DNA from 4 places in the Streptomyces sp. NPDC007346 genome. Region 1 is predicted to be linked to each of the others. Evidence: riboswitches for the same ligand, from Rfam matches in the RefSeq annotation. Region 1 holds a riboswitch; each other region holds the start of a gene.

What was found. A riboswitch is a leader RNA that binds a small molecule or an ion and turns the genes downstream of it on or off. The one in region 1 is predicted to bind cyclic di-AMP.
Region 2: it holds a riboswitch for cyclic di-AMP, as region 1 does, so the genes downstream of both, AB0917_RS03795 (transglycosylase family protein) here and AB0917_RS30850 (M23 family metallopeptidase) in region 1, are expected to answer to the same signal.
Region 3: it holds a riboswitch for cyclic di-AMP, as region 1 does, so the genes downstream of both, AB0917_RS29340 (C40 family peptidase) here and AB0917_RS30850 (M23 family metallopeptidase) in region 1, are expected to answer to the same signal.
Region 4: it holds a riboswitch for cyclic di-AMP, as region 1 does, so the genes downstream of both, AB0917_RS13470 (NlpC/P60 family protein) here and AB0917_RS30850 (M23 family metallopeptidase) in region 1, are expected to answer to the same signal.

What each region holds. Positions count from the first base shown of each region.
Region 1 is NZ_JBEYKR010000184.1:2,616-9,730, reverse strand. Features, by position in the region: gene AB0917_RS30855 (pitrilysin family protein) at 1-705, shown strand, start outside; cyclic di-AMP (ydaO/yuaA leader) riboswitch at 963-1,129, shown strand; gene AB0917_RS30850 (M23 family metallopeptidase) at 1,143-1,970, shown strand; gene AB0917_RS30845 (GntR family transcriptional regulator) at 2,191-2,889, shown strand; gene AB0917_RS30840 (HPr family phosphocarrier protein) at 3,059-3,340, opposite strand; gene AB0917_RS30835 (GNAT family N-acetyltransferase) at 3,501-6,389, shown strand; gene AB0917_RS30830 (DUF5998 family protein) at 6,453-7,049, shown strand; gene AB0917_RS30825 (nucleotide pyrophosphatase/phosphodiesterase family protein) at 7,049-7,115, shown strand, end outside.
Region 2 is NZ_JBEYKR010000006.1:106,146-113,260, forward strand. Features, by position in the region: gene AB0917_RS03790 (transglycosylase family protein) at 79-1,143, shown strand; cyclic di-AMP (ydaO/yuaA leader) riboswitch at 1,435-1,617, shown strand; gene AB0917_RS03795 (transglycosylase family protein) at 1,623-2,339, shown strand; gene eno (phosphopyruvate hydratase) at 2,672-3,952, shown strand; gene AB0917_RS03805 (septum formation initiator family protein) at 4,181-4,651, shown strand; gene AB0917_RS03810 (DUF501 domain-containing protein) at 4,779-5,321, shown strand; gene AB0917_RS03815 (Ppx/GppA phosphatase family protein) at 5,318-6,271, shown strand; gene AB0917_RS03820 (hypothetical protein) at 6,455-7,115, shown strand, end outside.
Region 3 is NZ_JBEYKR010000159.1:6,457-13,571, forward strand. Features, by position in the region: gene AB0917_RS29325 (dipeptide/oligopeptide/nickel ABC transporter permease/ATP-binding protein) at 1-290, shown strand, start outside; gene AB0917_RS29330 (ABC transporter ATP-binding protein) at 287-1,294, shown strand; gene AB0917_RS29335 (dihydrodipicolinate synthase family protein) at 1,291-2,229, shown strand; cyclic di-AMP (ydaO/yuaA leader) riboswitch at 2,634-2,820, shown strand; gene AB0917_RS29340 (C40 family peptidase) at 2,824-3,294, shown strand; gene AB0917_RS29345 (ATP-binding protein) at 3,522-3,953, opposite strand; gene AB0917_RS29350 (helix-turn-helix transcriptional regulator) at 4,204-5,064, shown strand; gene AB0917_RS29355 (DUF397 domain-containing protein) at 5,092-5,334, shown strand; gene AB0917_RS29360 (8-amino-7-oxononanoate synthase) at 5,401-6,573, opposite strand; gene bioB (biotin synthase BioB) at 6,718-7,115, shown strand, end outside.
Region 4 is NZ_JBEYKR010000040.1:28,689-35,803, reverse strand. Features, by position in the region: gene AB0917_RS13485 (alpha/beta fold hydrolase) at 1-129, shown strand, start outside; gene AB0917_RS13480 (peptidoglycan DD-metalloendopeptidase family protein) at 334-2,058, shown strand; gene pcrA (DNA helicase PcrA) at 2,144-4,585, opposite strand; cyclic di-AMP (ydaO/yuaA leader) riboswitch at 4,844-5,010, shown strand; gene AB0917_RS13470 (NlpC/P60 family protein) at 5,009-6,223, shown strand; gene AB0917_RS13465 (hypothetical protein) at 6,269-6,622, opposite strand; gene AB0917_RS13460 (C40 family peptidase) at 6,888-7,115, shown strand, end outside.

The DNA of each region.
Region 1 (7,115 bases):
ACCCTCGGCGACTGGTCGGGCGACGCGGGCCAATCCCGCCCGGTCCCGCCGATCACCGCCGACGACACCGGCCGGGTGGTCATCGTGGACCGGCCCGGCGCGGTCCAGACCCAGCTGCTCATCGGCCGCATCGGCGCCGACCGGCACGAGCGCGTATGGCCCGCGCAGGTGCTCGGCACGTACTGCCTGGGCGGCACGCTCACCTCCCGGCTGGACCGGGTGCTGCGCGAGGAGAAGGGCTACACCTACGGCGTACGGGCCTTCGCCCAGGTCATGCGCTCGACCGGCCCCGACTCCGGCGGCGCGGCGATGCTCGCCATCAGCGGTTCGGTGGACACCGAGTCCACCGGACCGGCGCTGGAGGACCTCTGGAAGGTCCTGCGGACGCTGGCGGCCGAAGGGCTGACCGACGCCGAGCGCGAGACGGCCGTGCAGAACCTGGTGGGCGTCGCCCCGCTGAAGTTCGAGACGGCGGCCTCGGTCGCGAGCACACTGGCCGACCAGGTCGAGCAGAACCTGCCCGACGACTACCAGGCCCAGCTGTACGCCCGCCTCGCCGAGACGGGCACCGTGGAGGCGACCGCGGCCGTGGTCAACGCCTTCCCGGTGGACCGGCTGGTCACGGTCCTGGTGGGGGACGCGGGGCAGATCGCGGAGCCGGTGAAGGCGCTCGGCATCGGAGAGGTGACCGTCGTCAGCGGCTGACGCGCCGTCGGCACACGCGGACACCTCGGCACACCGGGACACCTCGGCATACCGAGGCAAAGGACCCTGGCGGACAACTGCCCGCCAGGGTCCTCCCCTTTTGTCCACTTGATCCCCACCTCACCGTCTTGGTGGTTTAACTCCCTTTCCGTCCTGTGGGATGCGCGACATATCGCCCTGTCCGTTTGGTGATGGGAAGTCGCCCCGCCTAGCGTCGGCCCGGCTGTCCGTCACCCGTATGCCGCGTCCGCGGCGCCGGGCAGCCATCGCCGAGTCCCCGTCAGGCGCGAGCCTGGGGAGCCGGGGACCCACGCAGTCCCTGGGGTGAATCGGAGACCCGTGCCGTCAACCGGCGCGGGAACCCGTAGGAGACCTTCCTGCTCCGAACCCGTCAGCTAACCCGGTAGGCGAGAAGGAAGGAAAGGATCAGCCCCTCCATGGCGTTCACCCGTGCCACCGGGAAGCACCGTGCCCCCAGCCGCCTGACGCGCCGCCGTGCCCAGGCCGCCGGCGTCGCGGCCCTGGCCACCACCGGAGTCCTCGGCTCCCTGGCCTCCCCGGCCGTCGCAGCGGAGGCCGAGGCCCCCCAGGCCGCCGAGACCGCGCTCACCCAGGCCATCACCCTCGACGCCACGCTCGCCGAGCAGATCGAGGCCCAGGCCCGGGTGCAGCACCAGCAGGCCGAAGCCGTCGCGAAGGCGAAGGCGAAGGCGGCCGCCGAGGCCAAGGCCAGGGCCGCGAAGGCCAAGGCCAAGGCCAAGGCGGAGGCGGAGGCCCGGCGCAAGGCCGAGGCCCGCGCCGAGGAGGTCCGCGAGGAGAAGGCCAGGGCCGCCCGCGCCGCCGAGCGCGCCCGCCTGAACGCCTTCCACCTCCCGGTCGCCGGCTCGTACGTCTCCACCGGCTACAAGTCGAGCGGTGCGCTCTGGTCCTCCGGCAGCCACTCCGGCGTGGACTTCCACGCAGCCTCCGGCAGCTCCGTCGTCGCGGTCGGCGCCGGTACGGTCGTCGAGGCCGGCTGGGGCGGCGCGTACGGCAACAACATCGTGCTCCGGATGACGGACGGCACGTACACCCAGTACGGCCACCTCTCCTCGATCGCCGTCTCCGTCGGCCAGAGCGTCACCTCCGGCCAGCGGATCGGCCTCTCCGGCTCCACCGGCAACTCCACCGGCCCGCACCTCCACTTCGAGGCCCGGACCACCCCGGCGTACGGCTCGGACCTGGACCCGGTCGCCTATCTGCGCTCGCACGGCCTGAACGTCTGACCCGGCCTCGCGCCCCTCGCCACCCGAAGGCCCCGGTTTCCCGCCGGGGCCTTCGGCGATGCGCCGGAAAACCCCCGTACCGGGCCTCTTCGCCTCCGCCCCGGCCAGAAGATATCCATCAATTCCGGCCTGCCGTCGGAAAGGGCGGCGGATTGCAATAGAGTCACGGAACAGGCGTCGGCCGGCCGCGTTTCGCGGGGATTGAGGCGGAGGTTCGGACATGCGCATTCCCGCGCATTCGGTATGCACGGCAATCCGTGACGACATCGTCTCCGGTGTCTACGAGCGCGGCAGCCGCCTCACCGAGGAGCTGCTGGCGCGGCGGTACGGGGTCTCCCGCGTCCCGGTGCGCGAGGCGCTGCGCACCCTGGAGTCCGAGGGGTTCGTCGTCACCCGCAGGCACGCCGGGGCCTGTGTCGCCGAGCCCACCGAGCAGGAGGCCGCCGACCTGCTGGAGGTGCGGATGCTCCTGGAGCCGCTCGGCGCGGCACGGGCGGCCCAGCGCCGCACGGAGGCCCACCTCAAGGTGTTGCGCGGCCTGGTCAGGCTGGGCCAGGAGCGGGCTCGCCGGGGCGAGGGGGAGGATCTGCGGTCGCTGGGCGGCTGGTTCCACGAGACCCTCGCCCAGGCCTCCGGCAGCCCCGGCCTCATCGCCCTGCTCACCCAGCTCAGGTACAAGGCCGCCTGGATGTACGCCGTCGAGCAGCCGGCCCGGCCGGTCGACTCCTGGGCCGAGCACGGGGCCATCGTGGACGCGGTGGCGCGCGGCGACGCGGAGCGGGCCAGGGCGCTGACCGCCCACCACGCGGAGCGGACCGCCGGGGCCCACCGGCTGCGCCGCCCCGCCCGGCGCGAGGCGCCGCAGCGCCGGGTGAGTTCTTCGCAACATGGCGTAAACATCACGGGTGTCCGCCATTAACAAGGACGCCGTATAAAAAGGGAAGCAATTGCCGATGGCTTTGTTCGCGCTGCCCGGACAATTACTGAGTGCCCGATGTTCCGGCGTCCGGAACAACGAAAGAGCCGTGATTCCCCCGGCCAGGGGAACCACGGCTCACGTCCGTCGCCGTTGTACGGTCTCGGGCTCGTCAGACGGTCTCGGGAAGCTCTTCGAGTCCCTCGGCGACCAGCTTCGCCAGACGGTCCAGGGCGGCCTCGGCGTTGTCCGCGTCGGAGGCGAGCACGATCTCCTCGCCGCCCTGCGCGCCCAGGCCCAGCACCGCGAGCATCGAGGCGGCGTTGACCGGGTTGCCGTCGGCCTTGGCGATCGTCACCGGGACGCCGGAGGCCGTGGCGGCACGGACGAAGATGGAAGCGGGGCGGGCGTGCAGGCCCTCGGCCCAACCGACGTTTACGCGGCGCTCAGCCATGGTTCTGCCCTTCACATATCAACGGTTGTCTAGACCAGTCTCTCATGCGGTGCGCAATGCTGTGCCCGGCCTTCCCTCCGGCCGGCCTCGTCCGGGTCGTCCTCAGACTGCCCCGGCACCGACCCCTCCGCTACCGGGACGGCGGCCGTAGGCTGGGCCCATGGAGCCCACGCCGGAGCTGAGTCCGCATCACGCGTACCCCGACCACTGGGAAGCGGACGTGGTGCTGCGCGATGGTGGCACCGCGCGCATCAGGCCGATCACCACGGACGACGCCGAGCGGCTGGTCAGCTTCTACGAGCAGGTCTCCGACGAGTCGAAGTACTACCGGTTCTTCGCGCCGTACCCCCGCCTCTCCGACCGGGACGTGCACCGCTTCACCCATCACGACTACGTCGACCGGGTGGGGCTGGCCGTCACGATCGGCGGCGAGTTCATCGGGACCGTACGCTACGACCGCATCGACGGACAGGGCAGGCCCGCCTCCGCCCCCGCCGACGAGGCCGAGGTCGCCTTCCTCGTCCAGGACGCCCACCAGGGCCGCGGCGTCGCCTCGGCGCTGCTCGAACACATCGCCGCCGTCGCCCGCGAGCGCGGTATCCGGCGCTTCGCCGCCGAGGTGCTCCCCGCCAACAACAAAATGATCAAGGTGTTCCGGCACGCGGGCTACACCCAGCAGCGCAGCTTCGAGGACGGCTCCGTCCACCTCACGCTCGACCTCGAACCCACGGAGAAGTCCCTCGCCGTGCAGCGCGGCCGTGAGCAGCGCGCCGAGGCCCGCTCGGTCCAGCGCCTCCTGGCCCCCGGCTCCGTCGCGGTGATCGGCACCGGCCGCACGCCCGGGGGAGTGGGCCGCACGGTCCTGCGCAACCTCCTCGGCGCCGGCTTCACGGGCCGTACCTACGCCGTGAACCGCGCCTTCGACGAGGGCCTCGCAACCCTGGACGGGGTCCCCGCCCACCGCTCGCTCGGCGAGATCGACGAGCGGATCGACCTCGCCGTCATCGCGGTCCCCGCCCACCGGGTCCCCGAGGCCGTCGCCGACTGCGGCGAGCACGGGGTCCAGGGCCTGGTCGTCCTCTCCGCCGGCTACGCCGAGCGGGGCTCCGCCGGCCGCGAGCTCCAGCGCGAACTGGTCCGCCAGGCCCGCTCGTACGGCATGCGGATCATCGGCCCCAACGCCTTCGGCATCATCAACACCGCCGAGTCCGTCCGGCTGAACGCCTCCCTCGCCCCCGAGTCGCCCGCCCGTGGCCGGATCGGCCTGTTCACCCAGTCCGGCGCGATCGGCATCGCCCTCCTCTCCGGCCTCCACCGGCGCGGCGCCGGCCTGTCCTCGTTCATCTCGGCGGGCAACCGGGCCGACGTCTCCGGCAACGACTTCCTCCAGTTCTCGTTCGAGGACCCGGACACCGACGTCGCCCTCCTCTACCTCGAGTCGCTCGGCAACCCCCGCAAGTTCACCCGCCTCGCCCGCCGCACCGCCGCCGTGAAGCCCGTCGTCGTGGTCAAGGGCGCCCGGCACAGCGGCACCAACCCGCCCGGCCACGCCGTCCCGGTCAGCCGCATCCCCGACGCCACCGTCTCCGCCCTGATGCGGCAGGCGGGCGTCATCCGGGTCGACACGGTGACCGAGATGGTCGACGCCGGGCTGCTCCTGGCCGACCAGCCGCTCCCGGCCGGCCCCCGGGTCGCCATCCTCGGCAACTCCGAGTCCCTCGGCCTCCTCACGTACGACGCCTGCCTGGCCGAGGGGCTCCGCCCGCGCCCGCCGCGCGACCTCACCACGGCCGCCTCCCCGCAGGACTTCCGGGACGCGCTGGCCGAGGCGCTCGCCGACGGGACCTGCGACGCCGTGATCGTCACCGCCATCCCGTGGGTGGGGGAGGACGGCGAGGCCGAGACCGGCGACGGCGAGGTGCTGGCCGCCGCCCTGCGCGGAGCCGCGGCCGGCGGACCGGCCAAGCCCGTCGCCGTCGTCCACGTGGAGATCGGCGGCCTCGCGGAGGCCCTGGCCGCCGCCAGCAGCACCGCCGCACCCCACACCCGGCCCACCACGCTCGCCGGCCGGCCCCCCGGCCCGCCGGGAGCGCAGACGAGCCCCGGGGCGGCCGGGACGGCGAGCGCGGCGCCCCCGGCGGACCGGCCCACGGAGCCCGAGGACCGGTCCCCCGGCCGCATCCCCGCCTACCCGGCCGCCGAACGTGCCGTACGGGCGATGGCGGAGGCCGTGAAGTACGCCCAGTGGCGGCGCCAGGCGGCCACCCCCGGCAAGGTGCCCGAGTTCCTCGACGAGACCACCGACGAGCCCGGCACCGCCGCCCTGATCGACACCCTGCTCGGCGCCGCCCCCGACCCCCGCGGCCGCGCCCTCACCCACGACGAGGCCCGCGAGCTGCTCGGCCGCTACGGCATCCCCGTACGCCCCACGCTCCCGGCCCCCGACCCCGAGGCGGCCGTGGCCGCGGCCGCCCGCCTCGGCTACCCGGTGGCGCTGAAGACCACCGCACCCCACCTGCGCCACCGCGCCGACCTCGGCGGCGTACGGCTCGACCTCGCGGACGAGGGCGCCCTGCGCCGGGCGTACGGGGAGTTCACCGAGCTCCTCGGCAAGCCCGCCGAGCTCCTCCCGGTCGTCCAGTCCATGGCCCCGCGCGGCGTGGACACGGTCGTACGGGCGTCCATCGACGCCGCCGCCGGGGCCATCCTCTCCTTCGGCCTGGCGGGCGCCCCCTCCGAGCTGCTCGGCGACACCGCGCACCGGCTGGTTCCGGCCACCGACCGTGACGCGGCCGAGCTGATCCGGTCGATCAAGGCGGCCCCGGTCCTCTTCGGCTGGCGCGGCTCGGCGCCCGTCGACACCCCGGCCCTGGAGGAGCTGCTGCTGCGGCTGTCCCGGCTGGTCGACGACCACCCCGAAGTGGTCTCGGTGGCGCTGGAACCGGTGGTCGTGGCCCCCCAGGGGCTGACCGTGCTCGGCGCCGGGGTCCGCCTGGCCCCGCCGCCCCCGCGCGGCGACCTCGGCCCCCGCCGCCTCCCGAACTACTGACCCGCCCCTCCCGGGCCGCCGGGGCGTCCCGGGCAGTCACCGGCCCCCCGTAGGATGGTGCACATGGCAAAGACCGGTACGACGACCCAGGGGCTGCGCGCGGCGATCGAGCGCAGCGGCTACTACCCGGCCCTCGTGGCCGAGGCGGTCGAGGCCGCCGTCGGCGGGGAGCCGGTCGCCTCGTACCTGGTCCACCAGGAGACCACCTTCGACTCCAACGAGGTCCGCCGCCACGCCACGGTCCTCGTCCTGACCGAGCACCGGTTCATCGTCAGCCACACCGACGAGCAGGCTGCCGACACCAGCTCCCCGACGCCGTACGCCACCACCTCCACCGAGTCGGTCAAGCTCGACCGGATCTCCTCCGTCGTGGTCAGCCGGGTGGTGGCCAACCCGGAGAAGTACGTCCCGGGCACCCTGCCCCGCGAGGTCGTCCTCACCATCGGCTGGGGCGCGGTCTCCCGGATCGACCTGGAGCCCGCCGCCTGCGGCGACCCCAACTGCGAGGCCGACCACGGCTACACGGGCAGCTCCACCGCCGACGACCTGAGCCTGCGCGTCAGCGAGGCCGGTGACGGCCCGGACGCCGTCCGCCAGACCCTCGCCTTCGCCCAGTCGCTCTCCGAGGCCACGGCCGCCACCGCGGCGACCGGCCGGTGATGGCCCCGTCCGCCTGGCAGGACCCGGTCCCGCTCGCCCTCGACACCGCGCCCGTCCCCGCGTACG
Region 2 (7,115 bases), on a different contig from region 1:
CGTCACTTGCTCAACAGCATGCTCGTGAGCTTCAGGCTCCTCAGTTCCTGCTTGTCAGTCGCACGGAAGGCAAACCCCATGGGCTCCGCGAACGGCAGACACCGCCGCCCTCGTCAGGCACCCGCCATCGTCGTCGCCGCAGGCGTGACCGGATCGGCCATCGCCATTCCGCTCCTCGGCGCGGCAGGCGCACACGCGGCCGACGCCACCACCTGGGACCGGGTCGCGGAGTGCGAGAGCGGCGGCATGTGGAGCGCCGACCTCGGCAACGGCTACTACGGCGGGCTCCAGTTCTCGCAGGAGACCTGGTCGGCGTATGGCGGCACCGCCTACGCGGAGCGGGCCGACCTCGCCAGCCGTTCGCAGCAGATAGCCGTCGCCGAGAAGGTCCTGGGCGACAAGGGCCCGCAGGCGTGGCCGAGCTGCGCCGTCATCTCGGGCCTCGCGGTGGACGGCGGCCTGCCCGGCGTCGACCCCGGCACGACCCCCTCCGCCGACCCCACCCAGGACCCGACGACCGCCCCGGCGGACGAAGCGGATGAAACGGGTGAAGCGGAAGGTTCCGGCAAGGCGGGCTCGACCGACAAGGCGGGTAAGGGAAGCAACGCGGACAAGGGCGGCGAGGCCGGTAGGTCCGGCGAGGCCGGCACGGGTGGCAAGGGCGGCGGCGACACGCCCGACTCCTCGCCCCGGCCGTCCGCACCGCCCACCGCCGGAAAGACCGGCACTCCCGGCGCCCCTGACGCCTCGCAGCCCTCCACGACCGCCCCCGGCGCCTCGCAGGGCGCCGACCGCACCGGAGGCAAGCACCGGGGCGCTCCGGCGCCGGAGGAGGCCGGAGCGGTGGGCCAGGAGAACGGCCCCCGTGAGTCCGGCCGGCACGCCTCGCGGGGCGAGGGCGACGCGCGGGACGGCGGCGCGGTCGTCGACGGCGGCTACACCGTGCAGCCCGGGGACAGCCTCTGGGCGATTGCTGACGCACAGGAACTTCCCCAGGGCTGGACCGGCCTGTACGAGGCCAACAAGGACCTCCTGGGGCCCGACCCGGACCTGATCCTGCCCGGACAGAGCCTGGATCTGGGGCTGGAGCAGGCCGACCAGGAGGGTGCCGGGCAGGGCGCCGAGGAGCCTGCCGCCAACTGATCCAATTCGGGAAAACACCCCGAAATCGCGGGTAGTTCAGAGGCCTATGTCCACTTATGTGTAAGTGAGACATGGGTCTCTTTGCTGCAACTGGCGTGTCGCGTCCGCCTGGTCGGCGCAGATCCCCTCCGACCTGCAAAAACGATCCGTCAGGGTGAGCAAGTAAGCGCCAATTGGCCCAGTATGTCCGTCTTTGAATGTCGAGGTTGCCTGTGTTTACGGTCGGAACCGCTCGCACCGCGGGCCCCGTCGACCGTCACGCCGAATCCTGCCGTCGGTCGAAGGGAACAGACGCGTAAAGCGCCGTAGGCAGGAGCGGGGGACCCAGGTAGGCCGCCGGGTCCGCACGGCCCCTTCGAAGGACGGGGACGTACGGGACCGGCTTGGGGTGAAGTCGTGCGCAAGGCCGCGCGACCGGGCAACTCATCAGCCCGAACCCGACAGCTCACCTCGTAGGCGTCGGTGAGGAGATCCGTTCCATGCTGCTGAACAGCAAGGGCAAGCACCGCCGCCCCTCGAAGACCGTCCGTTTCGCCACCCTGGCGGGTATCACCGGTGCCGCCGTCGCCGTCCCGCTGATGGGCGCGACCAACGCTTCCGCCGCCTCCGTCGCCACCTGGGACGCCGTCGCCCAGTGCGAGTCCGGCGGCAACTGGTCCATCAACACCGGCAACGGCTACTACGGCGGGCTGCAGTTCTCGCAGTCGAGCTGGGCCGCCGCCGGCGGTACGCAGTACGCCTCCCGTGCCGACCTGGCCTCCAAGGACCAGCAGATCGCCACCGCCGAGAAGCTCCTCGCCATGCAGGGCCCGGGTGCCTGGGCCTGCGCCGGCGCGGGCGGCCTCACCAACGACGGTGTGGACCCGGGCGTGAACACCGGCTCCGGCCAGTCGCAGAGCAAGCCCCAGCAGGCGCAGCCCGAGCGCAAGGCCGAGCAGCCCACCACGCGCAGCGAGCAGCGCACCGCCCCGGCCGCCCCCAAGGCCGAGAGCTCCAAGAAGACCGTCACCACCCCGACCGGTGAGAAGGTCCAGAAGGGCGACGGCGAGTACAAGGTCAAGCCCGGCGACACCCTGAGCAAGATCGCTCAGAAGGAAGGCGTCAAGGGCGGCTGGAGCAAGCTCTTCAAGCTCAACGACGACATCGTCAAGGACGCGGACCTGATCTTCCCGGGTCAGCAGCTCCACCTGAAGTAACAGCCGTCCCTCCTTCCCGGAGGGCCTCTCCTCCCCGGAGGGAGGGGGTCCGGCGGCACCCTCCCTCGCACGGCTCCCCGGCCCGGCGCGCTCTCCCCCCGTGCGCGCCGGGCCGGGGTCTTTCGTTCACCTCTTGTCGGCAACGTGGCGCCATCACTTGTTACCGGCCAGTAGATTTCTAGAGATTCGTCCCGTGATGCGGGCTCTTGGGTCCTTTTTCGTCCCAGGAGACGGGCGGTCGGCCGACTGACGCGGCCGGGCCGGTTAGGCTCGTGTCGCAAGGCCACAGTGACCCTGCACCATCAGCGTCATATCCCAGAAGGAGATGCCTCGTGCCGTCCATCGACGTCGTCGTAGCCAGGGAAATCCTCGACTCCCGGGGTAACCCCACGGTCGAGGTCGAGGTTGGCCTCGACGACGGCAGCACGGGCCGTGCTGCCGTACCGTCCGGCGCCTCCACCGGCGCGTTCGAGGCCGTTGAGCTTCGCGACGGTGACCCCAACCGCTACCAGGGCAAGGGCGTCGAGAAGGCCGTCCTCGCCGTCATCGAGCAGATCGGCCCGGAGCTCGTCGGGTACGACGCCACCGAGCAGCGCCTCATCGACCAGGCGATGTTCGACCTGGACGCCACCGAGAACAAGGCCTCGCTCGGCGCGAACGCCATCCTCGGCGTCTCGCTGGCCGTCGCCCACGCCGCCTCCGAGGCGTCCGACCTGCCGCTCTTCCGCTACCTCGGCGGCCCGAACGCGCACCTGCTGCCCGTTCCGATGATGAACATCCTGAACGGCGGCTCGCACGCCGACTCCAACGTGGACATCCAGGAGTTCATGATCGCACCCGTGGGCGCGGAGTCCTTCTCCGAGGCCCTGCGCTGGGGCGCGGAGGTCTACCACACGCTGAAGAAGGTCCTCAAGACCAAGGGCCTGTCCACCGGACTCGGCGACGAGGGCGGCTTCGCCCCGAACCTGGAGTCCAACCGCGCCGCCCTGGACCTCATCGTCGAGGCCATCACGGAGGCCGGCTACGTCCCGGGCCGCGACATCGCGCTCGCGCTCGACGTCGCCGCGTCCGAGTTCTACAAGGACGGCGTCTACGAGTTCGAGGGCAAGTCCCGCTCGGCCGCCGAGATGACCGAGTACTACGAGGAGCTCGTCTCCGCGTACCCGCTGGTCTCCATCGAGGACCCGCTGTACGAGGACGACTGGGCCGGCTGGAAGGTCATCACCGACCGCATCGGCGCCAAGGTCCAGATCGTCGGCGACGACCTCTTCGTCACCAACCCGGAGCGCCTGGCCCGCGGCATCGAGGAGGGCTCCGCCAACGCCCTGCTCGTCAAGGTCAACCAGATCGGTTCGCTGACCGAGACCCTGGACGCCGTCGAGCTGGCCCAGCGCAACGGCTTCAAGTGCATGATGTCGCACCGCTCGGGCGAGACCGAGGACGTCACCATCGCCGACCTCGCCGTCGCCGTGAACTGCGGCCAGATCAAGACCGGCGCCCCGGCCCGCTCGGACCGCGTCGCCAAGTACAACCAGCTGCTGCGCATCGAGGAGATCCTCGACGACGCCGCGGTGTACGCGGGCCGCTCCGCCTTCCCGCGCTTCAAGGGCTGATCACCTCGGGGCCGATCGCCCAGGGCTGACCTCCCGTCACGGGCCGACCCCGTGCTCGTGGGCCGACCCCGTGCTCGCGGGTCGGTCCCGTGCTCGTGGGTCGGTCCCGTGCTCGTGGGTCGGTCCCGGCGGTTCCGCCCAGGGCCGAAGGCATAGCCTCCGTCCGTCCCCGCACTCGGTCCCGTACCGTGTGCGGGGACGGACGTGCGTAACGGGGAGGCGGGAGACATGGCCGGGAAGGACCGCGACCGGTTCTCCACCGCGACCAGGCTGCGACTGCTCGGCGAGCAGACCGCCGCCCGCGTGTACCGCTCCCAGAACCGCCGCCAGGCCCGCCGCTCCCGGCTCACCGGCCGGGCCGCCTTCCTGGCGCTGGTGGTCTGCTCCCTGGTGGTCGCGCTCGCCTACCCGATGCGTCAGTACGTCTCCCAGCGCGACGAGATCGCCGAGCAGGAGCGGCTCTCGCAGCGGGCGGAGCGCCGCACCGAGGAGCTGCGGGACGAGAAGGCGCGGCTCCAGGACGACGCGTACATCATGCGTCTGGCCCGCCAGCACCTCCATTACGTCCTCCCCGGCGAGACCGGCTACACCGTGGCCGACCCCGACGCGGCGCGCGACCGCCGCGGGGAGCCGGGGGCGAGCCACCGCCCCTGGCACGCGAACCTCTGGGACGGTGTGGACAACGCCGACCGCGACTGACGTCCGCACTCCCGCCCCTCCGACCCCCTCAGCCCCCGGGAACCCCTCAGTCCCCGGAACCCCTCAGATCCTCCCCGACCCCCTCCGACGAACTCCCGACGAGCTTCCGAGCAGAACCAAGGCAGGCATGGAAACGCCCCCTCCGCAGACCGAGTCCACCAAGCCCACCGACGCGGACATCGCCGCGTTCGAGCAGCAGCTCGGCCGCCCGCCGCGCGGCCTGCGCGCCATCGCGCACCGCTGCCCGTGCGGCAACCCGGACGTGGTGGAGACCCAGCCCCGTCTGGAGGACGGCACGCCGTTCCCGACGACGTACTACCTGACCTGCCCCCGGGCGGCCTCGGCGATCGGCACGCTGGAGGCGAACGGGGTCATGAAGGAGATGACGGCCCGTCTGGAGACCGACCCGGAGCTGGCCGCCGCCTACCGGGCCGCGCACGAGGACTACATCGCCCGCCGCGACGCCATCGAGGTCCTGGAGGGCTTCCCGAGCGCGGGCGGCATGCCGGACCGGGTGAAGTGCCTGCACGTCCTGGTCGGCCACTCGCTGGCCGCCGGACCCGGGGTGAACCCGCTGGGCGACGAGGCCATCGCGACGCTGCCCGAGTGGTGGGCCAAGGGCCCGTGCGTCACGCCGTGCACCGAGAACGCCGAAGGGCAGGACACATGACCAGGGTCGCCGCCGTCGACTGCGGTACGAACTCCATCCGGCTCCTCGTCGCCGACGCGGACCCCGCCACCGGCGCCTTCACCGAGCTGGACCGGCGGATGACGATCGTCCGCCTCGGCCAGGGCGTCGACAGGACCGGCCGGCTCGCCCCCGATGCGCTGGAGCGCACGTTCGCGGCCTGCCGCGAGTACGCCGCGGTGATCGAGGAGCTGGGCGCCGAGCGCATCAGCTTCGTGGCCACCTCGGCCTCCCGCGACGCCGAGAACAGCGAGGAGTTCGTGTCGGGGGTCCGGGACATCCTCGGCGTCGAGCCCGAGGTGATCACCGGCGACCAGGAGGCGCAGCTCTCCTTCGCCGGGGCCACCAAGGAGCTGACCGGCGGCGACCACCTGGCGAAGCCGTACCTGGTCGTCGACATCGGCGGCGGCTCCACCGAGTTCGTGCTCGGCTCGGACCAGGTGAGCGCGGCCCGTTCCGTGGACGTCGGCTGCGTACGGATGACCGAGCGTCACCTGGTCGTGGACGGGGCCGTGGTGGACCCGCCCACCCACGAGCGGGCCGCCGCGATCCGCGCGGACATCGACGCCGCCCTGGACCTGGCCGCCGAGACCGTCCCGCTCACGGAGGCGGGCACGCTCGTCGGGCTGGCGGGCACCGTCACCACGATCGCCGGGATCGCGCTGGAGCTGGAGGAGTACGACTCCGAGGCCATCCACCACTCCCGGGTCTCCCGCGGCCAGGTCCGCGCGATCACCGAGCACCTCCTCCGGTCGACCCACGAGGAGCGCGCCGCGATCCCCGTGATGCACCCGGGCCGCGTCGACGTGATCGCCGCGGGCGCCCTCGTCCTGCTCGCCGTGATGGAGCGGACGGGCGCGAACGAGGTCGTCGTCAGCGAGCACGACATCCTGGACGGCATCGCCTACAAGGCGGCGCACGACGCCGAGTGAGGCTTTTCTCGCGCAGGCCGGCGCCGCCCCTCGGGGTACGGCGCCGGCCTGCGGCTCCCTCCCGGCCGGCGGCCGAGGAGGGCTGGGGATTTTCCCGGCAGCACGCGGTCCGGTTCCGGTGAAGGCCGTAGTCTCCTGTGTTGACGTACGGATGACTCCTAGCCGGAAAGTGTGCAAACCCACGTGAACGATTCACTGCCTCCGCTCTCGCCGAACTACGCCTCGACGAAGGAACGCGTTTTCACGGAACAGGTGGAGGTGCACGGGAAATGGCCGGTGGAGTTTCAGTTCCGTCCGGCCCGTGGTGATCACCGGCATCTGCTCGTGGTCTTCTCGTCGGTGGGCAGCAAGTACGGCTTCGGCACGATGCTGGATCAGGTCCAGTGCAACATTCTGCGAATACGCGACCATTTCGACGACGCGGCGTCCTATTACGTCGCCCGGAACATGGACTTCAGCGTCTCGGACTCGATCCAGGCCCTCATCCAGAGCTACGTGGAGCGGCTGCGGGTCAGCCGGGACGAGGTCACGCTTCTCGGCGCCTCGAAGGGCGCGAGCGCGGCGCTCTACTACGGAGTCAAGTACGACTACAAGAACATCATCGCGTCGACCCCGCAGTATTTCCTCGGCAGTTACTCCAAGGGCCACGGCCAGCTCGGCGATGCGGTGCTCGGCGAGGGACAGTCCGACGAGAACGTGGCGATCATGGACGCCGTCATGCCGGAGGTCCTCTCCGAGGAGACGGACTTCGACCGCAACATATACGTGATCTCGTCCCCCGGTGACTACCAGTACGAGGCGGAGGTCGAGCATTATCTGCCCGCGCTGAAGAAGTACGAGAACT
Region 3 (7,115 bases), on a different contig from region 1:
TCCGGTCCGTCCTCACCGACCCCACCCACCACTACAGCCGTGGCCTCCTCGGCTCCGTCGTCTCCCTGGAGGCCGGCGCCGACCGGCTCCACCAGATCCGCGGGGTCGTCCCCGCGCCCCAGGGCTTCGGCGCGGGCTGCCGCTTCGCCGGCCGCTGCGGCGCCGCCACGGACATCTGCCGCACGACCACCCCCCTGCTCACCGTGCGCGGCACGGCGCAGGACCACGGCTACGCCTGCCATCACCCGGCCGGTGCCCTCGCCGAGAAGCTGGAAAGGAGCGCCCTGTGATCAGGCTCGACGGCGTCCACGTACGCCACAAGGCGCGCAGCGGCGGCATATTCAGCCGCGATGCCGTACACGCGCTCACCGACGCCACCCTGGAGGTCAGGCGCGGTGAGATCGTGGGACTGGTGGGTGAGTCCGGCTGCGGCAAGTCCACCCTCGCCCGCGTGCTGACCGGACTCCAGAAGCCCACCGAGGGCGAGGTCCTCTTCCACGGGCGCGACCTGTGGGACATGACGGGCGCCGAGCGGCGCAAGGACTTCGGCTCGGCGGTCGGCGTGGTCTTCCAGGACCCCTCCACCGCGCTCAACCCCCGCCTCCCGGTCCGCCAGATCCTGCGCGATCCGCTGGACGTGCACCGGCGCGGCACACGCGAGGCCCGCGAGGCCCGCGTCGAGGAGCTGCTCGACCTGGTCGGACTGCCCGGCCACACCCTCGCCGCGCTGCCCGGACAGCTCTCCGGCGGCCAGCGCCAGCGCGTCGCCATCGCGCGCGCCCTGGCCCTCGAACCGGAGCTGATCGTCGCCGACGAACCGACCTCCGCGCTCGACGTCTCCGTACGCGCCCAGGTGCTCAACCTCCTCGTCGACCTGCGCGAACGCCTGGGCCTGGGCATGGTGTTCATCTCCCACGACATCCAGACCGTGCGCTACCTCGCCGACCGCATCGCCGTCCTCTACCTCGGCCGCATCGTCGAGGAGGGCCGGGCCGCCGACGTGGCGGGCTCCCCCCGCCACCCGTACACCGAGGCGCTGCTCTCCGCCACCCCCAGCCTGCTGGAGGCGACGGACCGCATCGTGCTCACCGGCCCGGTGCCCTCCGCCACCAACCCGCCGCCCGGCTGCCCCTTCAGCACCCGCTGCTGGAAGGCCGACGCGGAGTGCGCCACGGTCTTCCCCGCCGAGACCTTCGGGCCCGACGAGCACCGCTGGCACTGCGTCCACCCCCAGAGCCCCGCCTCCCCCGCCGGGAAGCGGACCCCCGTAACGCCCGCAAGGAGCACCGCATGACCGCCCCCACCCCCTCCTACTCCGGAGTGATCCCGCCCGTCGTCACCCCGCTCACCGCGGACGGCGAGCTCGACCGCATCTCGCTGGAGCGGGTCGTCGGCCATCTCCTCGAAGCCGGTGTCAGCGGCCTCTTCGCCCTCGGCAGCTCCGGCGAGACCGCCTATCTGACGCCCTCGCAGCAGGACGAGGTGATCAAGGTGATCACCTCGGCCTCCGCGGGCCAGGTGCCCGTCCTCGTCGGCGCCATCGAGACCACCACCAACCGGGCGATCGAGCGGGCCCGCGCCGCGGCGGCCCTCGGTGCCGACGCGGTCGTGGCCACCGCGCCCTTCTACACGCGCACCCACGCCACCGAGATCGACCGCCACTTCCGGGACATCGCCGCGGCCGTGGAGCTGCCGCTCCTGGCGTACGACGTGCCGGTCTGCGTGCACAGCAAGCTGGACCCGGAACTCCTGCTGCCGCTCGCGGCGGACGGGGTGCTCGCGGGGGTCAAGGACTCCAGCGGGGACGACGGCTCCTTCCGCCGGCTGGTCATCGGGGCCCGCGACCTGTCCGGGTTCTCCGTCCTGACCGGCCATGAGCTGGTGGTCGACGCGATGATGCTGAGCGGCGCCGACGGTTCCGTACCCGGCCTGGGCAACGTGGACCCGCACGGCTACGTGCGGCTGCACGAGGCCGCCGTACGCGGTGACTGGGCCGCCGCCAGGGCCGAACAGGACCGGCTCGTCGGCCTGTTCGACATCGTCCGTGCGGCCCGTCCCGGCACGGCTTCGGCCACGGCCGCGGGCCTCGGCGCGTTCAAGACGGCCCTGATGCTGCGCGGGATCATCGACACCAATGTGATGAGCCCGCCGATGCGCCGACTGGACGAGGCGGAGACGGCGTCGGTCGCCGCGTGCCTGGAGCTCGCGGGCCTCTCCCTGGCCCGCTGAGGCCACGAGCGTCGGGCGGGCCGGGTCGCCCTGCCGCCGGACCGGGACCGAGCCGCTCCACGCGCCCGGAGCGCATTACGGGAGCGGGCCGGTCACCACGCCGTGCGACACGCCCGGTCCGGCGATCGGTTTTCCTCGCTCGTTCGGCGTAGGAGATCACCCGCGCGAGCGACGGCCCAACTTGCGTTCCGCGCGTGGGCCGTACTCGAAATGCGCCCTTTCGTCGCTGGTACGAGGGTGTGCGCCCGGCTCGTCGGCGGGCGCGAATGCGCTCTGTCCACCCGAACGGGTCAGTGGTGAGGAGACTCACAAATCGCCGTTTCAACTCGGAAATCCGGCACTTGGTGAGTCAAGATCCCTGGGACGACAAGCCCCCGCCACCGCGGCGGGGCGGTCCGGGTGGACGCCGAGTCCTGCCGCCTCCCGGATGACTGGTCGACAGGAGTGGATCGGCAGGAGTGGAGGACCCGAGTACAACGGGCCGACCGGGAGACCGGGAAGCCCTCGGGGTGAAGCCGCTCCACGCGGCCGGGCAACTTCGCCAGCCCGAACCCGACAGGTCATCCTTCACAGGCGGCTGACGAAGGGTTGCGCATGTCTGCGCAGGTTCATGTCCCGTCTCTGCTCACCCGGGTCGGTACGGCTTCCGTACTCACCCTTGCCGTTACCTCCTCGATGCTGGCGCCAGGCCTGGTCAACGACGCCGAGGCCGCCACCCATTCGGCGAAGGCGCTGAAGGTCGCCGCGTCGAAGAAGGGGGCTCCTTACAAGTACGGGGCCGCCGGCCCCAGCCGTTTCGACTGTTCCGGGCTGACTCTCTACTCGTTCAAGAAGGCCGGGAAGAAGCTTCCCCGCACGGCACAGCAGCAGTACAACAAGACCACCCGTATCACCGCGTCGAAGCGGAAACCCGGCGACCTGGTCTTCTTCCATTCCGGGCGCAGCGTCTACCACGTGGGCATCTACGCCGGGTCCGGGAAGATCTGGCACTCCCCCAAAACAGGGGACGTGGTACGACTGGCGAAAATCTGGTCCAAGAGCGTCTGGTACGGACGGGTCCGCTGACCCACCGACCGGACGCTCTTCCCTTGCGGGCGGCAGGGACGGCCGGGACGGTACGGGCGGCGCTTCCCGCCCCGGTCCGGTGAGCGCCGCGCCGCCGCCGCCCGCGTACCGCTCAGGCGGTACGCGGGTGGCGCGGCCACCGGCGCCGGCCGGTCCACGAACCGGGGCTGTCCCGTCCCCGGACCGGGCCGCCTCCTCCTGGACCGGCCGGTCCCCGAGCCGCGCGGTCAGCCCTGGGTGGGTGCGGCCCAGGGCAGCGTGATCCAGACCGTCTTGCCGCCCTCGGCCGTCGGGACGACCGTGAGCCGCCCGCCGTACTCCTTGGCCAGCGACCGGATGATCATCAGGCCCCGCCCGTTGTCCTGCCGTACGGCGGCGGGCAGCCGTTGAGGCCACCGGGGGTGACTGTCCGTCACGCCCAGGCGTAGGACCTCGTCGCGTTCGAGACGCAGTTCCACGGTGAAGGTGGGTGACTGGCCGAAGGTGTGCTGGACCGCGTTGGTGGCGAGTTCGGAGATGATCAGCCGGATGGTGTCGGCCAGCTCCGTGTCCTCCGAGAGGCCCCATTCGGCCAAGGTCCTGGCCACATGTCTACGGGCCGAGGAGACCGAGGCCGGATCGCTCGGCAGGGTGACGGTTGCTTCCTGATGGTCTGCCATGGCGACGCCGTCCCTTTCGCGCCCCGGCCGACCGGCAGTCGGCCAGGATGGTGCTTCGCGCCAGACTGCCACTGTTGAAGCTCGCTGTAACGACGTTCGACCAAGATATGCATATATCTGTCGCTCGAAGCGGTGAATTCGGGTCCCACACAACCCGGACGAAGGGCACACTGGCCCCTCTGCGGGCCCGAACCTTGCGGTGCGTATCGGACCCGTCCCGTTCCGTTCCGCACAGCGCGAGGAGACCCGGATGCTGCACGGCCCCGTCGTCCGACGACGGAAGCTCGGCGAGGAGTTACGGAGTCTGCGGCACGCCTCCGGACTGACCAGCCGGGACGCGGCGCGCCTGCTGGGCTGGCACCAGTCGAAGGTGAGCCGCATCGAGACCGGCGCCAGCGGGGTCAGCCCCGGTGACGTGACGCGCCTGCTCGACACCTACGCGGTGCGCGACACACAGCTGCGCGCCCTGCTCGAAGTGCTCGCCGGGTCGGCGGGCGGCGGGGGCGCGGGGTGGTGGCACGCCTACCGGGGGCTGATCCCGCCCCAGTACCGCGACTTCATCAGCCTGGAGTCCCAGGCCGACACCGTGCGGAGCCTGGAGACCTCGGTGGTGCCGGGGCTGCTCCAGACCGCCGGCTACGCGCGGGCGGTGACCCGCGCCTCGCTGGACGGCCTGCCCGCGGACCATCTGGACTCGCTGGTCGAGGTGCGGCTGACCCGTCAGAGGGTGCTGCGCGCGAAGCCGCCGCTGCGGTTCACCGCCGTGCTGGACGAGGCGGTGCTGCACCGGAGGGTGGGCGGGCCCGAGGTGATGCGCGATCAGCTGGACCATCTGACCCAGGTGGCCCAACTCCCCCATGTGGAGCTTCAGTTACTGCCGTTCTCCGTCGGCGGTCACGTCGGACTCACCTGCCCTTTCGTTATCTTCTCCTTTCCGAACATTTCTGATCTGGATGTGGTCGTTCTTGACCACTTGACGAGTAGCCTCTATCTGGAGCGGAAAGAAGACCTCGAGGCGTACAGCTCGGCCTTCCGCACCTTGCAGGCGCACGCACTGACGCCGGACCAATCGCTGGAGCTCGTCGCCGCGATCCGCCGCGGCATTCGTTAGGACGTCCGACTGCCCGAGGGGGGCATCATGTCCGACCGTCTCGCACCGCACGCGTCACCTTCCACCGCGGGGCCACCGCCGTGGCGACGCAGCAGCCGCTCCACCGGAATGAACAACTGCGTGGAGGCCGCACGGCTCTACGGCCCCGAGCCCGGCGGCGCGCTCCTCGCCGTACGCGACTCCAAGGACGTGGAACGGCCGCCGCTGCGCTTCACCGCGGCGGCCTGGACCACCTTCGTGGCCGGACTGGACCCGCGAGGGGTCGGCTGAGCCTCGCGGGGTCAGGGAGCCTCGCGGGTCAGCTGAGCCTCCCCGGGTCAGCTGAGCCGCGCGGGGTCAGCCGAGCGGAATCAGGGCCTCCCGGGGTGCGGTGGCGACGATCGTGGCCACCGCGGCTCCGATCCGCTCCTCGGTGAGGTCCGCCCGCGCGGTCAGCCGCAGCCGGGAGACGCCGTCCGGCACCGACGGCGGGCGGAAGCAGCCCACCGCGACCCCGGCCGCGCGGCAGTCGGCCGTCCACCCCACCGCCGCGTCCGCGGAGGGGGCCCGGACGGAGACGACCGCCGCGTCGGGCCGGACCGCGGTCAGCCCGGCGGCGGTGAGCTGCCCGTACAGCGCGGTGGCGACCTCCCGGGCCCTGGCCGCCCGTTCCGGTTCCCGGCGCAGCAGCCGGAGCGCGCCCAGCGCCCCGCCCGCCGCGGCCGGGGCGAGGCCGGTGTCGAAGATGAACGTACGGGCCGTGTTGACCAGGTGGTCGATGACCCGGGCCGGTCCGAGGACCGCGCCGCCCTGGCTGCCCAGCGACTTGGAGAGGGTGAGCGTGGCGACGGTCCCCTCGCCGCCCGCGAGCCCGGCGGCGGCGAGGGCGCCACGACCGCCGTCGCCGAGGACGCCGAGGCCGTGGGCGTCGTCCACGACGAGGGCGGCGTTCGCGGCGCGGCAGACCTCGGCCAGCGCGGTCAGCGGTGCCGCGTCCCCGTCGACCGAGAAGACCGAGTCGGTGACGGCGAGCGCCCGCCCTCCGTGGCCGTGGAGCGCCTTGGCGACCGCGTCCGGATCGGCGTGCGGGACGACCGTGGTCCGTGCACGGGAGAGCCGGCAGCCGTCCACGACGGAGGCGTGGTTGCCGGCGTCGGAGACGATGAGCGAACCGCGCCCGGACAGTGCCGTCAGGGCCGCCAGGTTGGCCGCGTAACCGGAGGAGAGGACGAGGGCCGCCTCGAAGCCGCAGAAGTCGGCGAGTTCCCGCTCCAGTTCGGCGTGGAGCGCGGTGGAGCCGGTGACCAGCCGTGATCCGGTCGCGCCCGCGCCCCAGCGGTGGGCGGCGCCGGCCGCGGCGGCGACGACCTCCGGGTGCCGGGTGAGGCCCAGGTAGTCGTTGCTCGCGAGGTCGAGAAGCCCGGCTTCCGCACTCCTCGGGCGCAGGGACCGGACGAGTCCGGCCTCGGCCCGGCGGCGGGCCTCGTCGTCGATCCAGTCGAACGGGGCGAAGGGCGGGGCGAAGGACATAGGGCGGTCCCTTTTGTAGGCAGCTCACAGACCCTAGCGGGGTGCGCAGCAGGTCAGGGTGTGGCAATACACACACCCTCGCCCACGTCTCCTGTCCGGTTCCTCCTTGGCTGGAGGTGGTGCCGTAAGCCAGGATCGTCTTTCATGGACCTGCTGAACACGCTGGTGGACAAGGGGCTGCGGCGCGAACTGCCGACCCGCGATGAAGCGCTCGCCGTGCTGGCGACCTCCGACGACGACCTGCTCGACGTGGTGGCCGCCGCGGGCAAGGTACGCCGCCAGTGGTTCGGGCGGCGCGTCAAACTCAACTACCTGGTCAACCTGAAGTCGGGGCTCTGCCCCGAGGACTGCTCGTACTGCTCGCAGCGGCTCGGCTCCAAGGCCGGGATCCTCAAGTACACCTGGCTGAAGCCCGACGAGGCGTCCAAGGCCGCGGCCGCCGGGGTGGCGGGCGGTGCCAAGCGGGTCTGCCTGGTGGCGAGCGGGCGCGGGCCGACGGACCGGGACGTGGACCGGGTCACCCGGACCATCGAGGCGATCAA
Region 4 (7,115 bases), on a different contig from region 1:
GTCACCGGAATCGGGCATCTCGCCCTGCCGGTGCACCCGGCGGTCGCCGCCGCCGTCCGTGAGGCCCTGGAGTCACAGGAGGCCCGGGAGGGGACAGCACCCTCAACCGGAACGACCTCCGCCGCCTGAATTAGAACAGCTCTCGAACATAGGGCCAAGCCTCTGTCTGCCGTCCACCGAAAGGCGGCCGATTGCCCGTTTCCTGAGGGCGCAAAACCCGTCGAAGATTGTCGTCCTCACATACTGCCGGGTACAGTCGCGGCCACTGCTTCCCCCTGGGACTCCCTGACCGGAACCCAGAACAGTCCTGCTGCCGAGGCGAGAGAGAAGTTGGTGAACGACCAGCACCCCCACGCCGGGCCCGTCGGGTACGACACCCGATCGACCGGCGGCTTCGACACCGACCCGCTCTTCGGTTCACTCCCCGATGGTCCCGACACCGCGGATTACGCGGCTTCCGGTTACACCGCCCCCTACGGCGACCACAGCGGCCAGTACGACTCCTCCGCCTGGGACACGGGCGCCCAGCAGACCGTCACGTACGACGCGTACGCCGCCCCGGCCCAGACCGCCGCCGCCCACCAGCAGTGGGACACCGGCGCGACGCCGGCCTGGCAGCAGCAGCCCGGCGACCAGGACGCCACCGGCTCGTGGGCGACGACCGCCGACACGGGCGCGTTCCCCACCGCCGGGTTCACCACGGCCGCGTACGGCACAGCCCCCTACGGGACGGGCGCCTACGAGACGGACGGGTACGACACCGGGGCGTACGCCACCGGCACCTACGGCACGGGCACCGCGTACATGGCCGACTCCTCGTACGGGTCGGACATCTACGGGGGCGGCGCGCACGAGACCGGCGCGCACGACGCGGGTACGTACGACACCGGGGCGTACGGGACGATCGGCGCCGACGCGACCGGCACGTACGACACCACCGCCTACACCACCGGGGTCTACGACACCGGCGCGTACGACACGGGGACGTACGACACCGGCGCCTACGACGCGACCGCCTGGAACTCCGGCGCCACGCCCGGGGACTCCGCGTACGAACCCGAACAGACTTCGCATCAGCTGTACGAACAGCAGGCACCCGACGAGACCGGGCCCGGGACCGCCGAGCAGTCCGGTGCGGACCGGATGGACCGCACGGACCGGACGGCTCACGAGCCGGAGGCCGCGGGCGACACCACCGCCGAGTTCGCCGCCCTCGAACCGGAGGACGCCGCCCCCGCGCAGGACGACGGGGACGCCCCCGAAGCCGCCCCGCTCCCCGCGGACCGCACCGTGCTCCACACCCCCTCCCCGCGCAACCGGGCCCGCCGCCGCAGCCCCGCCAAGCGCTCCGCCCTCCTGACCGTCGCGGTCCCCTCCGCCTGCGTGATGAGCGTCGCGGGCATCGCGGCCGCCTCCGTCAGCGGGATCGGCGAGGAGGAGAAGCAGGAGAAGACCACCTCGCTGGCCGTCGCCGACCCGAGCACGGTCAAGCCGGTCGCCGCGAACAACAAGCTCGACAGCCAGCTGGAGCAGCTCTCCGTCGGGAGCGACGACTTCCGCGAGCGCGCGAGCCGCACCCAGGAGCGCATCGACCTCAAGGAGCGGCAGGCAGCGGAGAAGAAGAAGCGCGAGGAGGAGGCCGCCCGCCGCGAGGCGCTGCGCCCCAAGTTCGTCCTGCCGGTCAACCAGCACGGCCTCAGCGCCTACTACGGCCAGGCGGGGATCAACTGGATGTCCGTGCACACGGGCATCGACTTCCCCGTGTCCTACGGCGCCCCGGTGATGGCCGCGACCGACGGCACCGTACAGACCCGGTGGAACGGCGCCTACGGCAACATGGCGATCGTGACCATGGCCGACGGCACGGAGACCTGGTACTGCCACCTCAGCAGCACCAGGATCCGCTCGGGGCCGGTGAAGGCCGGTGACGTCATCGGATACGCGGGGAACTCGGGCAACTCCACCGGTCCGCACCTGCACTTCGAGGTCCGGCCCGGCGGCGGCGCCTCGGTCGACCCGCTGGCGTGGCTGCGCAGCCACGGCGTCGAGCCGACCTGAGCGAGCGGACCTCCGCCGCACGGACGGACGAGAAGGGGGCGGGACGGCTTCGCGGCCGTCCCGCCCCCTTCTCGCGCTCGTCCGCCTACAGCTTCTCGACCGGTGCGTACCGCAGGAGCAGCTTCTTCGGGCGCTCGTCGCCGAAGTCCACCGTCGCCTTGGCCTGGTCGCCGAACCCCTCGACGGCCGTCACCGTGCCGAGCCCGAACTGGTCGTGCGTGACCCGGTCCCCGGCCACCAGCGTGACCGTCGGCTTCTCCGTACCGCGCCGGGTCGCGAAGCCCGAGGGGCCGGAGCGGGCGCGCGAGGAGGAGAGCGAGGACGCGATGCCCGAGGTGGGCCCGGCCGGGGCGGCCATCGGGCCCTTGCGCTTCCACTCCAGGTGCGCCTCCGGGATCTCCTCCAGGAACCGCGAGGGCGGGTTGTACGAGGGCTGGCCCCAGGCGCTGCGCATGGCGGCCCGGGTCAGATAGAGCCGCTCGCGGGCGCGGGTGATGCCGACGTACGCCAGGCGCCGCTCCTCCTCCAGCTCCTTGGTCTGGCCGAGGGCCCGCATGTGCGGGAAGACGCCGTCCTCCAGGCCGGTGAGGAAGACGACCGGGAACTCCAGCCCCTTCGCCGTGTGCAGGGTCATCAGCGTGATGACGCCGGAGCCGTCCTCGTCCTCGTCGGGGATCTGGTCCGAGTCGGCGACCAGCGCGACCTTCTCCAGGAACTCCGCGAGCGTGCCCGCGCCCTCCTCCTCGGCCCGCTCCTGCTCGAACTCGAGGGCGACGGCCGCCAGTTCCTGGAGGTTCTCCACGCGGGTCTCGTCCTGCGGGTCGGTGGAGGCCTGGAGCTCGGCGAGATAGCCGGTGCGCTCCAGGACGGCTTCCAGCACGACGGCGGGTCCGGCGCCTGACTCGACGATCGTCCGGAGCTCCTCCATCAGCGTGTTGAAACGCTTGACGGCGTTGGAGGAGCGGGCCGCCATGCCGTACGCCTCATCGACGCGGCGCAGGGCCTGCGGGAAGGAGATCTTCTCGCGCATCGACAGGGCGTCGATCATGGCCTCGGCGCGGTCGCCGATGCCGCGCTTGGGCACGTTGAGGATGCGGCGCAGCGGGACGGTGTCCTCGGGGTTGGCCAGGACGCGGAGGTAGGCCAGGACGTCCCGGACCTCCTTGCGCTCGTAGAAGCGCACGCCGCCGACGACCTTGTAGGGCAGGCCGACGCGGATGAAGATCTCTTCGAAGACACGGGACTGGGCGTTGGTCCGGTAGAAGACGGCGACGTCACCGGCCTTCGCGTCACCCGCGTCGGTGAGCCGGTCGATCTCGTCGGCGACGAACTGCGCCTCGTCGTGCTCGGTGTCCGCGACGTATCCGGTGATGCGGGCGCCGCTGCCGGCGTTGGTCCACAGGTTCTTGGGGCGGCGGCTCTCGTTGCGCTCGATGACCGCGTTGGCGGCGGAGAGGATCGTCTGCGTGGAGCGGTAGTTCTGCTCCAGCAGGATCGTCGTCGCGCTCGGGTAGTCCTCCTCGAACTGGAGGATGTTGCGGATGGTCGCGCCCCGGAAGGCGTAGATCGACTGGTCCGCGTCACCGACGACACACAGCTCGGCGGGGGCGTCGGTGGCCTCCGAGGCCGGGCCGACCAGCTCCCGTACCAGCGTGTACTGGGCGTGGTTGGTGTCCTGGTACTCGTCGACCAGGACGTGGCGGAAGCGGCGGCGGTAGTGCTCGGCGACGTCCGGGAAGGCCTGGAGGAGGTGGACCGTCGTCATGATGATGTCGTCGAAGTCCAGGGCGTTGGCCTCGCGCAGGCGGGCCTGGTAGAGCGCGTACGCCTGGGCCAGCGTCTTCTCGAAACCATCCGCAGCCTGCCCGGCGAAGGTCTCCTCGTCGATGAGCTCGTTCTTGAGGTTGGAGACCTTGGCGGTGAAGGACTTCGGCGGGTAGCGCTTGGGGTCCAGGTCGAGATCGCGGCAGACCAGGGCCATCAGCCGCTTGGAGTCGGCGGCGTCGTAGATCGAGAACGACGAGGTGAAGCCGAGCTTCTTCGACTCGCGGCGCAGGATGCGGACGCACGCGCTGTGGAAGGTCATGACCCACATGGCGTTGGCGCGCGGGCCCACCAGCTGCTCGACGCGCTCCTTCATCTCACCGGCGGCCTTGTTGGTGAAGGTGATCGCGAGGATCTGCCCCGGGTGCACCCCGCGCTCGGCCAGCAGGTGGGCGATGCGGTGGGTGAGCACCCGGGTCTTGCCGGAGCCGGCCCCGGCGACGATGAGCAGCGGGGAGCCCGCGTGCACGACGGCGGCGCGCTGCTCGGTGTTGAGCCCGTCGAGCAGCGCCGCGGCGTCGAGGACCGGGCGCGGGTGGCCGTCCCGGTAATACCCGTCCCGGGGCGGCGGGGGCGCGTCGAAGACGCCCTCGAAGAGTCCCTCCGGCACCGCTTCGGGTGCGTGGTCCTCGGGGGGCGGCGGCGGGCCGTCCTCCGCGGGCTGGAGGCCGGTCAGGAAACTGTCGTCAAAGAGGCTGCTCATCGCCATCCGAGTCTAGGCTGCCGCACCGACAACCTTCCGCCGAAGGCCGCGGACGGCCGGGCACACCGGTACGCACGGAGAGCGGACGTCGACGTTCCGTGAAGGAACGCCCGGTCGGAGGGGGTGCGGGGCCCCGGATCCGAGAAGGTCACGAAAATGTATCGGGCATATCGCTCACCCTCCTTCCCAGCGGTGCCGCGGGTTGGCTAGCGTGCTCGGTCAGGTGATCCGTATCTCCCTGAGGCGAACCGCGTCTCACGGTCACCTCTGCCGAATCCGTGCTGCCCACCCAGCGGTCCGGAACCGGGGACCCACACGCAGAACCGGGGTGAATCGGTCCGTACCCTCGTATCCGGACCGTAGGACAGCCTTCCGTTCCGTCCGAACCCGACAGCTAACCCGGTAGGCGGTCCACGGAAGGAGATGCCGGTCTTGGCATCGCATCGCAAGCCGCGCACGAAGGTGCGCACCACCCCCGCCGTCGGGTTCACGACGGCCGCGCTGGCCTCGGTGACGCTGCTCTCCACGCAGAGCGCGACAGCGGCCCCCGCGGAGCCGAAGCCGGCCATCGAGGACGTGCAGAAGAAGGTCGACGAGCTCTACCGGCAGGCGGGCAGCGCGACCCAGCAGTACAACCGCGCCAAGGCCGCCTCCACGGCCCAGCGCACCAAGGTCGACACGCTGCTCTCCGACGTGGCGAAGCGGACCGAGAGGATCAACGAGGCGCGCCGGGAGCTGGGGGCCTTCGCGGCCGCGCAGTACCGCACCGGCGGCATCACCCCCACCGCGACCTTCTTCCTGGCGGACGACCCGCAGGGGTACTTCGACCAGAGCCGGCTGATGAGCCGGGCGACGGAGCGGCAGCAGAAGGCCGTCGACGACTTCCGTACGCAGCAGGCCGCGGCGTCGAAGAAGCGCGCGGAGGCCGTGAAGAGCCTGGAGGCGCTCACCAGGACCCAGGCCACGCTCCGCTCCAGCAAGCAGGACGTGCAGACCAAGCTCACCGAGGCCCGGTCCCTGCTGTCGAGGCTGACCGCCGAGGAGAAGGCGCGGCTGGCGGAGCTGGAGCGCAAGAAGGAGGCCGAGGCCAAGGAGAAGGCGGAGAAGCTGGCCCGCCGCCAGGCCGCCGAGAAGAAGGAGCGCGAGGAGGCCGAGCAGGCCGAACAGAAGGCGCGGGAGGAGGCCGCGAAGGAGTCCGGCTCCGGTTCCGGCAGCGGTACGGGTACGGGGACGAGCCCGGGGGCCGGTACGGGCACGGGCACGGGGACCGGTGCCGACAGCGGCTACGCCACCAAGGCCGAGAAGGTGCTGGCCTTCGCCCGCGCCCAGATCGGCAAGCCGTACGTGTGGGGGGCCTCGGGCCCGGCCTCGTACGACTGCTCGGGGCTGACCCAGGCGGCCTGGCGGGAGGCGGGCGTGACCCTGCCCCGGACCACCTGGGACCAGGTGAAGGTCGGCACCCGGGTCGCCACGTCCGACCTCCAGCCCGGGGACCTCGTCTTCTTCTACGACGACATCAGCCACGTCGGCATCTACAAGGGCGACGGGATGATGATCCACGCCCCGAAGCCGGGGACGAACGTCCGCGAGGAGTCGATCTACTACATGCCGATCTACGGCAGTGTGCGCCCGGCGTAGGACGGACGGCGCACAGCCCCGCGGGGGCTGTGCGCCCGGGGCCGCTCAGCTCCAGAGCGTGGCGATGAAGATGTTGGCGACCGTCAGCCCGCCGACCGCCGCGAACGCGCCCTTCTCCACCTTCTCCTCGTCCCGCTTGACGTAGACCAGGGCGAGGATGACGACGAGGAGCAGCAGCTTCACGCCGATCTTGACGTTGTTCACGGCCTGGTCGTCGGCCTGGTTGAGCCCGACCAGGGCGACGCCGGTGACCAGCATGGTCAGCGCGCCGTGCAGCATGGCCGGGACGAAGCGTGCGGTGCCCGCGCCGATGGCCTTCATCTGCGTCAGGAAGCCGCCCAGCAGGGAGGCGATGCCGATGATGTGCAGGGCGACGAAGACGCCGATGAGTGCGTTCATGGTTCCGGAGCCTAGCCATGGCCGGAGCAGCACCATTCAGTGAGGTAAGCCTTTCCTGGGCCCTTCGCCGGAACGGTGCGCTCTGCGCCCGAACCTGCCGGAATGATCAATTCCGGCTCCACGTCTCCGGTCATCCGGCAACGCCGAACCGTCACATCCGGGCAATAGCTGTCATGGCGACCCTTTTCCCCGTGGCCGGATTAGCGTCCCTGGCGGACCTGTCGGCATCCCCCGGCGGGCAGCCGACAGGAAGGATGCCGCCCTCGTGGCAGCGCACCGGAAATCCGCTCACCGGAAACCCAAGCAGCGCCCGTTCACCGGCCCTGCTGCCCGCACCGCCGCCACCCTGGCGCTCGCCGGGGCCGCCACCGCCACCTCGGCCACCGGGGCCGGCGCCGCACCCGCCGAGCCCGCCCCCACCGCCGCCCAGGTGCGGGCGAAGGTGGACCGGCTCTACCACGACGCCGAGGTCGCCACCGAGAAGTACAACGGG